Regions from separate parts of the Alkalimarinus coralli genome, predicted to be linked through region 2. Evidence: predicted binding sites of a transcription regulator. Region 2 holds the regulator's gene; each other region holds the start of a gene.
The links. The regulator sigma-54, encoded in region 2, starts transcription at its own class of promoters, with help from an activator protein. The targets are predictions, from matches to a motif close to GTTGGCACGNNNNTNGNNT.
Positions count from the first base shown of each region.

Region 1: the regulator sigma-54 is predicted to act here: its motif matches at 2,026-2,044, upstream of MY523_RS13555 (EF-hand domain-containing protein).
Region 3: the regulator sigma-54 is predicted to act here: its motif matches at 1,611-1,629, upstream of MY523_RS00965 (molybdopterin oxidoreductase family protein).
Region 4: the regulator sigma-54 is predicted to act here: its motif matches at 1,602-1,620, upstream of glnA (glutamate--ammonia ligase).

Region 1 is NZ_CP096016.1:3,015,230-3,018,578, reverse strand. Features, by position in the region: gene MY523_RS13560 (B12-binding domain-containing radical SAM protein) at 1-1,460, shown strand, start outside; gene MY523_RS13555 (EF-hand domain-containing protein) at 1,567-1,887, opposite strand; gene MY523_RS13550 (sensor histidine kinase) at 2,380-3,349, shown strand, end outside.
Region 2 is NZ_CP096016.1:649,251-652,599, forward strand. Features, by position in the region: gene ptsN (PTS IIA-like nitrogen regulatory protein PtsN) at 1-364, opposite strand, end outside; gene hpf (ribosome hibernation promoting factor) at 398-706, opposite strand; gene MY523_RS02870 (RNA polymerase factor sigma-54) at 1,016-2,545, opposite strand; gene lptB (LPS export ABC transporter ATP-binding protein) at 2,766-3,349, opposite strand, start outside.
Region 3 is NZ_CP096016.1:218,502-221,850, reverse strand. Features, by position in the region: gene MY523_RS00965 (molybdopterin oxidoreductase family protein) at 1-1,471, opposite strand, end outside; gene miaA (tRNA (adenosine(37)-N6)-dimethylallyltransferase MiaA) at 1,789-2,703, shown strand; gene MY523_RS00955 (hypothetical protein) at 2,743-3,141, shown strand; gene MY523_RS00950 (YehS family protein) at 3,219-3,349, opposite strand, start outside.
Region 4 is NZ_CP096016.1:4,601,044-4,604,392, forward strand. Features, by position in the region: gene glnA (glutamate--ammonia ligase) at 1-1,402, opposite strand, end outside; gene typA (translational GTPase TypA) at 1,871-3,349, shown strand, end outside.

The DNA.
Region 1 (3,349 bases), 2.4 Mb from region 2:
TCCTAATAGACCTAAACAATGAGGCAGCTTATCCTACGCTTGCTATAGGGGCTCTTGTTTCGCCACTAAAACAAGCCGGGTATGATGTAGATGTTTTTTCCCCGCTGGCGCATGGAATGAAACCGCTTGCGAGGGACCAGCAGGAGAACCTTGTTGATTATGTGGTTGCTCGGCTGCTGTTTGCTGCTAGCCCTTTGTTTGCATGGGCAAATGAGTTTTTGTACGCAACTTATTGTAAGATTCGATTTAGAGCAACTAAAAGGCTGCGTCGGAAATACCGCAGTATTTTAAAAAGCGGGCAATATGATGTTGTTATGGTCTCTTCTTATCTTCAGTACTATAGAATTACTAAAGCAATAGCGGAGGAGACAAAAGTACAGAAAATACCGCTCCTGCTAGGAGGCCCATATTTTAATCACAGAAAAGTCGCTGAAGAATGGTTAAAAATTGATGGCGTTACAGCCATTTTCGGAGGTGAAGCTGATTTTATTATACATGAACTGGCGCATGGCATTATATCTGGAAGTGACGTGAGCTCTATTAAGGGTATTTTTAGGCAAGAAATAACGGCTGTTGGGCAAGCTGCTGATCCTGTTCAGATAGAGGAAGGGCTGCCAATTCCGGATTTTGATCATTTTCGCTGGCATGACTACCCCCACCGCGTATTGCCTATTATGACTGGGAGAGGTTGTGGGTGGGGGCATTGTTTATTTTGTAGTGATGTAACGACTGCCAGTACACGAACATTTAGGTCTAGGTCTTTGTCGTCTGTGTTAAATGAGTTGCAAGTGCAGTCACAAAGGTATGGAGCAAAAAACTTTATTTTTTTTGATAGCAAACTTAACTCTAATTTGGATATTTGGTTCGGAGTTATAAATGGAATTCAGCGTGTTGTGCCGGGAGCCGCGTGGGTTGCATCTGTCCATGTCGATGGGAAAGGGGTCAATGGTCTTGATTTGGAAACGCTAAGGAGGGCATTTAATGCAGGTCTTCGGCGAGTAAGCTTTGGTTTGGAAACGGGGAGTCATCGGTTAAATAAGCTAATGCTTAAGGGCACCACAATTGAGCGCACCAGTCAATTTGTCAAAGATGCAAAAAGTGTTGGCATCAGTATTCGCACCACGATTATTCTTGGTTATCCTGGTGAGACTCCCGCAGATATTAGAGCCACTACGAGCTTTTTAAGGACGCATATCGGTAGTTTGGATCGGGTGAAATTATCAAGATTTAAGGCTATACCTGGCACCGCTTTTCATGAAAGGCTAAAGCAAAAACCTGAGAAATACCCTGGCGTGGTTAACCCCATTTGGGACTACCGTTTTGCACGCGCAATATATGATTACAGGCCAAGCAAGAATCCAGAATATCGTCTAGCCAAAGCTGAGCTGATTAAAACAGTTTATGTGATCAATAAAAAAGAGATTACGGACAGCGCGCAACAGTTCAACGGATTAATGTAATCTAAAAATAAAAAACTGCCTTGTAAGGGGAGTTTAGTCAAGGCAGTATAAAGGGGTAGTGCAAAGAAAATCTGTGTCAATCAATGTCTAAATAATGCTCTCCTTGTTATTCAGAAGGATTTTCAGATGTCTCTGTTGGCGAGTCACCTGGAGCACCTGCTGCGGTTGCGGGGCTTTGATATAGCACGTATTCGCTGATATCAATATCCCCATTGTTGTCTGCATCAAGTTCCACAAATGAGCTGGCCAAATCTTCGCTCGCGCTTGCTTCTTCCTGAGTTAGCTTTCCGTTGCCATCGGTGTCGAGAGCAGAGAACTCTTCTTGAACCTGAGATGAATTGGGCTGCGCGTCCTTCGCCATTCCATCAGCAACAGCTGCGGTGCTGAATGCTAGAAATAGAGCCGTTGTGGCAATACGAATAATCATAATCTTTCTCCGTTACGCTTTTCTGTATTTCACCAAAGTCGTTTTATTCAGACTGCTCAATTTGTCAGAGCGGAGTGTTAAACGGCTGCTAAACGATATTTCTAATGGTTCTGAATACCACGTGTTGTGTCCAGGCTTTAGCTAAACCAATGCCAATATTGATAACTTTTTATAATTCAAATAGTTATGCTTTTTAGCGGTGGTCAGATGGGTGGTTTCAAAGCAAATATGTCGCAGATTTGCGACGCTTTATTTTTGTCTGACTGCTTAGTTATTATAAATCAATGGGTTGCATGTCTTTATTTTGCGACAAACGATTTGTGACGGAAATCTGCCTATGTAGAGTAGGCGCAGCAACAAACTGGCTCTACAATTAATAGAGGCCCTTGCACGACGACTGTGCTCACGTTGTGTAAAGGTCTTTATAGTACCCGTCAATGGTATTGCACACTTTGGCTACGGCTTATTTAGATCATTATGCAGAAACCCGTCATGCTATTTCGACCACGATCCCTGCTACAGTTGGTTGTTATCTCCTTTATTCTGGTTTTGACGCCGCTCGGTGCGCTTCTGGTGCAGGCGTTGCAGGCGCTTGATAGCGTTTCGATGAAAGGGCGAGTCGCCACGCTTGAAATTGCAGCGTTGGCAAAAAGTAGTCAGCGACTACCTGAAATTGTTTTGGACATGGAGCACTCTGCCAGACAGTATCAGGTGTTGGGAGACCCTAAACTCAAAGGTATTTTTCTGGCGACAGAAACACGCTTCACCAAAGACCTGAGCAGTATCTGCAACGAACAGCGAGCACACAACGTGCTCCAGCTCTGTCAGGCGCTTAATGACAGTGCCCAGTCCCTCATTGATACACTGGCAGACGCCCCTTATGACTCATCCGCCTATGACGAGGCACTTGCTGCGTTTGAGCTACTGGCCAAGCAGACTCATCAGCTGGTGCAACAAATTCAGCAACTGATTGAAATCAGATCCGAGCAACTTGCAGTTGATGCCGCCTCAGTCAAGTCAAAGCTCTTATGGCAAGGGGTTAGCTGGGTTCCGCTGAGTATTGCATTGAGTATTTTGTTTACCTTTTTAATCATACGACCGATACATCGACTGGAAGAGATCATTCAACAGCTGGGCACGGGGCAGGCCCCGTTAAGATTTGAAGTTCATGGGCCTAAGGAGTTAAATAAGCTCGGCGAGAAACTCCAGTGGTTACAGTCACGGCTACAAGCGCTTGAAGAGCAGAAACTGCGCTTTATTCGACAGATGTCCCATGAATTAAAAACGCCGCTTGCCAGTCTTAGAGAAGGGGCTGACCTTATGGAAGAGGAAATTCTCGGCCCGTTGACGGAGTCCCAGCGAGAAATTGTCATGATTCTTCAAGACAAAGGGCTGCAACTACAACGTATCATTGAGAACTTACTCGACTTTAATGGGCTAAAATATCAGCGAGGGATACTGA
Region 2 (3,349 bases):
GTAACTCCAAGTGTTCACTGGTTGCTTCTTGTGGGACGATAAGTACAAACAGCAGGTCAACAGGCTCATTATCGATCGAATCAAAGGGCACTTTCTGATTAAGCGTTAGCAAGGCTCCGATTACTTTGTGGCAGTTTTCCAGCCTGCAGTGAGGAATTGCGATTCCTTGACCAATGCCAGTACTGCCTAATCGTTCTCTACCGATCAGGCTGTTAAAGATCGTGTTTTCATTAATATCTGGATATTGTTGCGCTATTCGCTGCGCAATTTCTTCCAGAACTTTCTTTTTGCTGCTCCCGGGCAGGCTGCAAAGAGCCAGCTCGGGAGACAGTATAGATTGAATTGAAACTGACGTATCGGTCATTATTAATGCTTATTCTATTCTATGGCAAGTAACTTATCGTGCGGATGCACCGTGAAGTCTGTCGACATTCTTCTCTTTATGCTTAAGAATTTGACGGTCGAGCTTGTCTACCAGCATATCTATTGCTGCGTACATGTCTTCCTGCTCTGCTGTAGCATGAATATCGGCGCCACTGATATGAAGGGTCGCTTCTGCAATTTGACGAAGTTTTTGAACTGATAATGTAACCTGAACGTTGCTGATATGGTCAAAGTGTCGTTCAAGCTTTTCGAGCTTGCTGCTAACATAGTCTTTCAAAGAGTCTGTCAGATCAACGTGGTGTCCCGTAATATTCAATTGCATATTTCGCTCCTAGTATCGTTTTTGTGTTCCCTGAAATCTTCTACATATTGAGGCGCGTTTGAATGTGCGACTAGCAATGAGTCTACTAGTGAAACATCCGAATAGCGTTAACTCAATTCCTGGCAGTGATCAGCAAGGGAACAGAACTTCATTGCCTTTGTTTTTCACTTTACTTTCTTGATGACGCTTTGCCTGGGCTTGTGTTAAGCCCCGCCAAGCCTATCTTTTGATGCCAACAATCTTAGCATATTAGCTAATCCATTTATTGACTCAAAACCGTTTAATTCTGAATACCCCTCATAACTAAAATTATACTAAACGTTTTCGTTCATTTGATGGGGGTATTGACATCGCTTCGCGATATTTTGCGATGGTTCGTCTTGCTACTTTGATACCTTGTTCGTCGAGTATCGTTGCTATTTTGCTATCGCTTAGCGGTTTTTTGGCAGATTCAGCCGCTACCAGTTTTTTAATGATGGCGCGAATTGCGGTTGATGAACACTCGCCTCCAGATGCTGTGCTTACATGGCTGGAGAAGAAATATTTAAGTTCAAATATGCCTCTGGGAGTATGCATGAATTTTTGGGTGGTGACCCTTGATATGGTTGACTCATGCATATCTACGGCCTCCGCTATATCATGCAGAATAAGAGGCTTCATTGCCTCTTCACCATGATCAAGAAAACCTTGTTGATGTTCCACGATCTTACTGGAAACCTTCAGCAGTGTCTCATTACGACTTTGTAAGCTTTTAATAAACCACTTGGCCTCTTGTAACTGATCCTTCATATAAGTGTTGTCAGCACTACTGTCAGCTCGTTTAACGAGTGATGCGTAGCTTGAATTAACCCTTATCTTAGGGGCAATTTCCGGGTTGAGCTCCACTTTCCAACGCTCATTAACCTTTTTGACAACCACATCTGGAACAACATACTCGGGTGTATTACCGCTGATCTGCTCGCCTGGTCGAGGGTTAAGTGATTGAATGAGTTTGATAACCTGTTTAAGGTCGGTCTCTTTTATGCGGCTGCGTCTTATCAGTTGGGCGTAGTCCCGGTTGCCTAAAAGATTGAGGTAATGGTTGATGACCAGTTTTGCCTGAGGTAACCATGGTGTGCTATCTGGAAGCTGATTGAGTTGGATTAGCAGGCACTCTTGCAGGTCTCGACTGGCTACCCCTGGCGGATCAAAATGTTGAATTCGTTTTAGAACCGCTTGTACTTCGTCTAGCTCAACTTCGTGCTCGCTCGCTTCTTCCTGATTGGTTTCAGCAAAACCGGATAAGATCTCCTCAACGGTGCTGGATAAATAGCCATCGGTATTAACTGAGTCAATGATAGACATGGCGATCAGTTTATCAATGTCTGACATGGGGGTCAGGTTGAGTTGCCAAAGCAGATGATCCTGAAGGGATTCGCCCACGCTGTTACGTGACTCAAAGTCGCTATCTTCTTCTGGGGCAGGACCAGACGGTGCGTTGTTGGGGTAAATGTCATCCCATGCGGTATCTACTGGCAAGTCATTTGGAATGCTGTCAGACCAGTCTTCTGCGTTCATAATTTCATCAGAGCCTTCTGAGCTGGCTTCTGCCATGGACTCTTTAGCTTGCGATGCAGAATCATCGGCTGTGTTTTGCTCTTGGGAGGAGGTCTCTGTATCCGGGTTCTCGGATCGATTACGATCATCGTCAGATATTTCCAGCATTGGATTGGACTCAAGGGCCTCTTGGATTTCCTGCTGCAAATCAAGAGTAGAAAGCTGCAGTAAGCGTATTGCCTGCTGCAGTTGAGGGGTCATTGTCAGCTGCTGACCTAGTTTGAGCTGAAGTGATGCTTTCATGACCATTGATTACCTACCGCCTTATGCAAAACCATCAATGAACAAGGTCTCCTCATTGTTTAGTTATTTTATTGTCTCTACCAGGTTTAGTGTAAACCACTTCCGAGTCAGTTGTTTTATTATTTCCGGTTAATCATATTTTAGTTAGGAGATTGAAAAAATAGTAGTCATGGCAAGCGCTATTATTAATATTTGAGCACTGTAACGCTTGGGGAGACTATTAAAGCCTAAATTGTTCTCCTAGATATACATCTTTAACTTGTTGGTTTGACAGAACATCTTCCGCAGTGCCCGACGCTATAATGTGTCCGTCGCTCACGATATACGCTTTCTCACAAATATCAAGGGTTTCCCGAACATTATGGTCTGTTATTAGTACGCCTATCCCTTTCTCTTTCAAATGGGTGACGATCTGCTTGATGTCGCTTACAGAAATTGGGTCAACCCCGGCAAATGGCTCGTCAAGTAGTATAAAATCCGGCTCAGTGGCTAATGCGCGAGCGATTTCTACACGGCGGCGTTCGCCACCTGACAGGCTCATACCTAAGCTATCTTTTATATGTGTAATGTGAAACTCTTGAAGAAGGGTTTCCATCTTCTCTTTGCGTTCGGCTTTAGAAAGATCTTTCCGTGTCTCAAGTATTGCCATTAAATTATCTTTAACGCTTAGCTTTCTAAAAACAGACGCTTCCTGAGGGAGGTAACCAATCCCTTTTCTTGCTCGGCCATGCATGGGTAAATGGGTCAAATTCTCCCCATCGATTGATATTTTCCCTTTGTCGGCTTCGACCAAACCGACGATCA
Region 3 (3,349 bases), 430 kb from region 2:
CTTTTGGCTGAACAACCTGTCGCACGATATTCACTCGTCGTTCGGTATTAGTGAAGCAGCCCTCTTTCTCTGCCCAAACAGCTGCGGGAAAGTACATGTGTGAATATTGATTAGTTTCAACGTCTTGATACGAGTCCTGCACGACGAGAAATTCAAGTTTCTCCAGTGTTTTACGAATACGTGAGGTATTGGGCATTGAGGTCATCGGGTTGGTGGCCACCAGCCAAAGCCCTTTGATCTGGCCCGTTTCAATGGCAGGGAATATGTCAGTTTGCGCCAGACCGCGTTTTTCAGGGAAGAACTCTTTGTCGATGCCCCAAAAGTCGGCAATCTCCTGTCTATCTGCTTCATTTTCCAGATAACGATAACCTGGAAGGCCCGAGCAAGATGACCACTCTCGTGTGCCCATCGCATTGCACTGGCCGGTAATTGAGAGGCTTGTGCCCCCTGGTTTGCCGATGTTGCCGGTAATCAGGTTCAGGTTATTAATATCCACCACGCCATCTGAGCCATGAGTACTTTGGTTAATACCCATCGTCCAGATACTCATTGCCGCGCCCGCTTTGGCGTAAAGCCTTGCCACCGTGCGAATAGTATCTTCATCAATACCACAAATTTTTGAGGCCGCAATAGGGTTGTAATCTTTAACCAGCGCTTCAACCTCTTCGATGCCATTGGTATGGGCGTCTATATAGGCTCTATCTTCTAACCCTTCGTCCAGAATCACATACATCAGGCTGTTAATCAGCACCACATCCGTACCGGGTGTAATCGGCAGATGCATATCGGCAAATTGAGCCAGCATAGTGACGCGTGGGTCTACAACAATCAGCGGGAACTTGCGTTTTTCCAACGCCTCTTTAAGGCGCCAGTAAATAATCGGGTGCTGCTCAGGCAAGTTAGAACCAAACGCAATCAGACACTCGGTATGCTCAAAATCTTCATAACACCCTGGTGGGCCATCTGAGCCAAAAGAGCGCTTGTACCCAGATACCGCAGACGCCATACAGAGCGTGGTGTTGCCGTCGTAATTGTTGGTGCCTATGCAGCCGCGGGCGAGCTTGCCCAACGAATAAAACTCTTCCGTCAGCAATTGCCCGGTCGAAACAATGGCAAATGAGTCTTTGCCGTAGGTCTCTTGAATACGCTTGATTTCAGACGCGGTTTTGTCAAAGGCGGTATCCCAGTCTGTTTTCTGAAAGGCTTCATACGCTTTATCACGCATCAATGGAGCATCACCACGGCCTGCTGCGTCAAACAGTTCATGTTCAAAAATCCCCTTAATACAGAGCTTACCCCGGTTCACATCAGCCGCTGCATTACCTCGTGTCGCAACCGCTTTTCCTTCTGTATCAAGACCGACTTGAATAGAACAACCTGTTGAGCAGTAACCACAGGTGGTGTACTTCCATTCAGCAACTTGCTTGTCGAGTATTTTTATTGGTTTTCGATCTGTACGACCAAATAGCATAAATGCCCCCAGTGATAGAACGTAAAGCCTCTCAATAGTGCACGTTTACATGCGATCAATGGCCGCCTGCACCAAAATCATGCACACTATTATTTAACTTAATGTTTTATAAGCGTTTAATTTTTAACTAGGTAGCTATCAGCAATTAACGGGCCAGGCCATACGGGGCAAGGTATTTATAGAGATATCTGGCTGTAGAGACAGGTAGTAATAGACCCTGCGATATATTTGTTTCTACTCAAAACAACTGAAAAACGATAAACTAGCCGCCACATTTATTAACCATGCTGTCATGATCAACCGCAGAGTCGCATTAGGTGAGTACTATTTCTCCAGAACAGATCAATTTAGTCGTCGTACTCGGCCCTACCGCATCAGGTAAAACAGCTTTGGGGGTAAAACTCGCCCAGCGGTTCGCAGGCGAAATTATCTCGGCCGACTCAAGGCAGGTCTACCGGGGAATGGATATTGGTAGTGGTAAAGATCTTGAGGAATATGAACAGATTCCATACCACTTAATCGATATTGTTGACCCTGGTTATGAGTTTAACGTGTTTGAGTTTCAGAAGCGGTTTTGCGATGCCTTTGCTGAAATACAGCATAGAGATCACATGCCTCTATTAGTAGGGGGAACTGGCCTCTATTTAGAGTCAGTTCTCAGCCAGTATCAATTCACCGAAGTTGCAATCAATACCGAGTTAAGGGAAGCACTCGCAACTCAAAGCCATGAGTCACTGACTGCGCGGCTCAAAGCACTCAATCCCAAGCTACACAATACTACGGATTTGCTTGATCGAGAGCGTTTGGTGCGGGCAATAGAAATTGCAGAAGCAGAACGCCACTCCAAGCAACCGTCAGTCGCTCTGCCAGAAATAAGCCCCATTATTTTTGGCATTAAATGGGAGCGCGCTGTTTTAAAAAAACGAATTACTGAACGGCTCAAACAGCGCATGGAGCACGGGCTTATCGAAGAAGTCGAACGGTTACATCAGCAGGGTGTCAGCTGGGAGTCCCTGCACTTCTATGGCTTAGAGTACCGCTTCGTCGCCGCTTACCTTAAGGGTGAGTTAAATCGCAATGATATGTTTCAAAAACTCAACTCGGCGATTCATACGTTCTCAAAACAGCAGGAAAAATGGTTCAGGCGCATGGAACGTAAAGGCACAACCATTCATTGGTTAGATGGCGCATCTGATCCATACACCCAAGCCATAGAGATGCTTACTCCATAGAGCGACGGTCAACATGCAAGCCAGAGAGAACACAACCATATGCTAACCAAGATACTGATCACCCTTCTCATCATTGTTGGTACGGTGGTGTTTATTCGATATAAAAAGTCGTTAGAACAGCCTCCTCAAAGAGGAAGGACAACTCATACGATTACCATTCAACCCGAGACAGAAAAAAGCACCGACGCAAACATAAAAGTGATTGCAATTGCAGTGCTGTCGCTAACTCTGCTCACGGGTACCACAATGCTGTTTCTTAACTGGCAGGATGAGCACAGGCTTTACGACATCAAAATCGTTAACCCGCAAAGCGGCAGCACCGATACCTATCAGGCCTACAAAAAAGACCTTCACGGTAGAACGTTTATCACGATTACCGGGCAACAGATCACGGTATCGGATTTAGAGCGATTAGAGTTTATGGAAGTGGAAGATTAGTTAATCTTAAAGAAATATGTTTCCCCGCAGGCAGAAAGCGCTGTCATTATTCTGGCGGGGAAAGCGTCAAACAAAGACTATTTTGAACCCGATTCAGGGCGGTATTTAAGCTGTAGCCCCATTAAAAAATTGCGAAAGATCTGATCATGGCAATCACGATAGTGCTGATGGCCTGGCTTACGGAAAAACGCGCTTAGCTCATGCTTAC
Region 4 (3,349 bases), 870 kb from region 2:
GCGAGTAGTACATGTCAAACTCAACTGGGTGAGTTGTCATGTTCAAGCGCTCAACTTCTTCACGCTTCAGATCCAGGTAGCCCTGAATCATATCTTCTGTGAAAACGCCGCCTTTGGTTAGGAACTCGTGATCAGCTTCCAGGCTATCTAAAGCTTCTTCCAGTGTTGCTGCTACAGTTGGGATTTCTGCTGCTTCTTCTGCTGGCAAGTCGTACAGATCCTTATCCATTGCATCCCCAGGGTGTAGCTTGTTCTGGATGCCGTCAAGGCCTGCCATTAGCATTGCAGAGAATGCCAGGTATGGGTTACCTGTTGGATCAGGGAAGCGAACTTCGATACGACGTGCTTTCGCGCTGTTAACGAAAGGTATACGGATCGACGCAGAACGGTTACGAGCAGAGTATGCAAGCATTACTGGTGCTTCGAAACCTGGAACCAGACGCTTGTATGAGTTGGTTGATGCGTTAGTGAAAGCGTTAATTGTTTTAGCGTGCTTGATGATACCACCAATGTAAAACAATGCGTTTTCAGACAGGCCTGCATAGCTGTCACCAGCCATTAAGTTCACGCCATCTTTCGAGATAGACTGGTGTACGTGCATACCAGAACCGTTGTCTCCAACTACTGGCTTAGGCATGAATGTAGCTGTTTTACCGTATGCGTGCGCAACGTTATGTACACAGTACTTAAGAATCTGTACTTCGTCAGCTTTCTTAACCAGTGTGTTAGGGCCTACGCCGATTTCACACTGACCAGCAGTACCTACTTCGTGGTGGTGTACTTCGATTACCAAGCCCATTGCATCCATCGCTGAACACATTGCTGCACGAAGGTCATGTAGTGAATCAACTGGAGGAACAGGGAAGTAGCCGCCTTTAACCCCTGGACGGTGACCCGTGTTACCACCTTCTATATCTTCATGAGAAACCCATGCTGCTTCTTCTGAGTTGATAGAGTACATGGAGCCGTTCATGTCTGTTTTCCACTTGACGTCGTCAAATACGAAAAACTCAGGCTCAGGACCAAACAGTGCAGAATCACCAATTCCGGTAGACTTCAAATACTCTTCAGCGCGACGGCCAACAGAGCGTGGATCACGCTCGTAGCCTTGCATAGTGGTAGGCTCAACGATATCGCAACGCAGGTTAAGCGTGGTATCTTCAGTAAATGGGTCGATAACGGCAGTTTCGTCATCTGGCATTAGGATCATGTCTGATTCGTTGATGCCTTTCCATCCAGCAATGGATGAGCCATCAAACATTTTGCCTTCTTCAAAGAAATCTTCGCTGATTTCGCGAACAGGAAGAGATACGTGCTGCTCTTTTCCTCGAGTATCAGTGAATCGAAGGTCTACCCATTTTACGTCGTGTTCTTTAATGAGGTTCAGAGTTTTCTCTGACATTCTATATACTCCATCTGATTGATGATTGTTTAACTATCGCCCCGGGCGCGTATGTTAAGTTGCCTTCGCGCTCACGTTCGTATTGCTGCACCATATATGACGCAGATAATGTCTGGCAATGGGCTACAAGTTTGAAGAAAGCAGCGAGAGAATAGCATGACTTTCAGCAAGTTTCTCCAAAATTTTGTTGCACTCCTATATGCAATATGCTGGCCAATATATCGATCTGCTCATATATCCATATAAAACAGTCGGTTAATTATATTTGTCTTTTTATATCTCAAAGAAATGATCTGTTATGGTGCGCACGACCTGATGAATGCACTAATATAGCGCGCATTTGGTCTGCTGTGTGATTGAGTGCGCGATAACGTGGCAAATGCGTGGATTGAAAGCTTTTTCTTTATCCTTGTTCTTCCATGCTGTACAATTCGCGTCCATTTTTTCATTGTCATAATGGTAAAGCTTGTGATTCAGAATCTTCGTAACATCGCCATCATCGCTCACGTTGATCATGGTAAAACGACCCTGGTTGATAAACTACTGAGCCAGTCCGGCACCCTTGAGCGTAAGGATGAAGGTGCTGAACGCATCATGGACTCCAATGATCAGGAAAAAGAGCGGGGTATTACCATTCTGGCGAAAAACACCGCAATAAGCTGGAATGACTATCGCATTAATATTGTGGACACCCCGGGGCACGCAGACTTTGGTGGCGAAGTAGAGCGTGTTTTGTCTATGGTTGACTCTGTACTGTTGTTGGTGGATGCCGTTGACGGCCCGATGCCTCAGACGCGATTTGTAACCTCAAAAGCGTTCGAAAAGGGATTGCGTCCAATTGTTGTCATTAACAAAATCGACCGCCCAGGCGCCAGACCTGACTGGGTTATGGATCAGGTTTTTGAGTTGTTTGATAACTTGGGTGCAACAGATGAACAGTTGGATTTCCCTGTCATTTATGCGTCTGCGATCAATGGTATTGCCGGTCTTGATCCTGAAGATATGGCTGAGGATATGACTCCCCTCTATGAGATGATCACCGAAAAAGTGCCTGCGCCGGATGTTGACCCGGAGGGTGCATTTCAGATGCAGGTGTCTGCACTGGCATATGACAGTTATGTGGGGGTTATTGGCGTAGGGCGTATTACGCGAGGTACTCTGGCGCCTAACCAGCAAGTCATTGTAAAAAGCGCCAATGGTGATGAGCGCAAGGGCAAAGTGCTTAATGTTAAGGGTTACTTAGGTCTTGAACAGGTTGAGACACAGTTGGCGACAGCGGGCGATATTGTTTGTATTAATGGTATCGATGGTTTGAGTATATCAGATACTCTGTGTGACCCTGAGTGCGTAGAGTCATTGCCGGCGCTAAGCGTCGATGAACCAACAGTAAGCATGACGTTTATTGTTAATGACTCTCCATTTGCAGGTAAGGAAGGTAAGTTTGTAACAACGCGAAATATCAAGGATCGCCTGGATCAAGAGCTGATACATAATGTGGCACTACGTGTTACCCAAGGGGATACGCCTGATAAGTTTGTGGTGTCTGGTCGTGGGGAGCTGCATTTATCTGTTTTGATTGAGACTATGCGACGCGAAGGTTTCGAAATGGGGGTTTCCCGCCCTGAAGTGGTGCAGAAGCAGGTTGGCGATGAGATTCACGAGCCATTTGAGCAGGTTGTTATTGATGTTCAGGAAGAGCATCAAGGCTCCATTATGGAAGAGTTGGGCTTGCGTAAGGGCGAGCTGACAAATATGGAACCAGACGGAAAGGGTCGTGTCCGGCTGGAGTTTATTATTCCATCGCGGGGCTTGATCGGGTTTCGCGGCACGTTTCTGACTCTGACTTCAGGTTCGGGAATCATGACGAGTATCTTTGATCACTACGGGCCGGTTAAGCAAGGTGATTCGTTTAGCCGTCAAAATGGTGTCTTGGTTAGTATGGTTAAA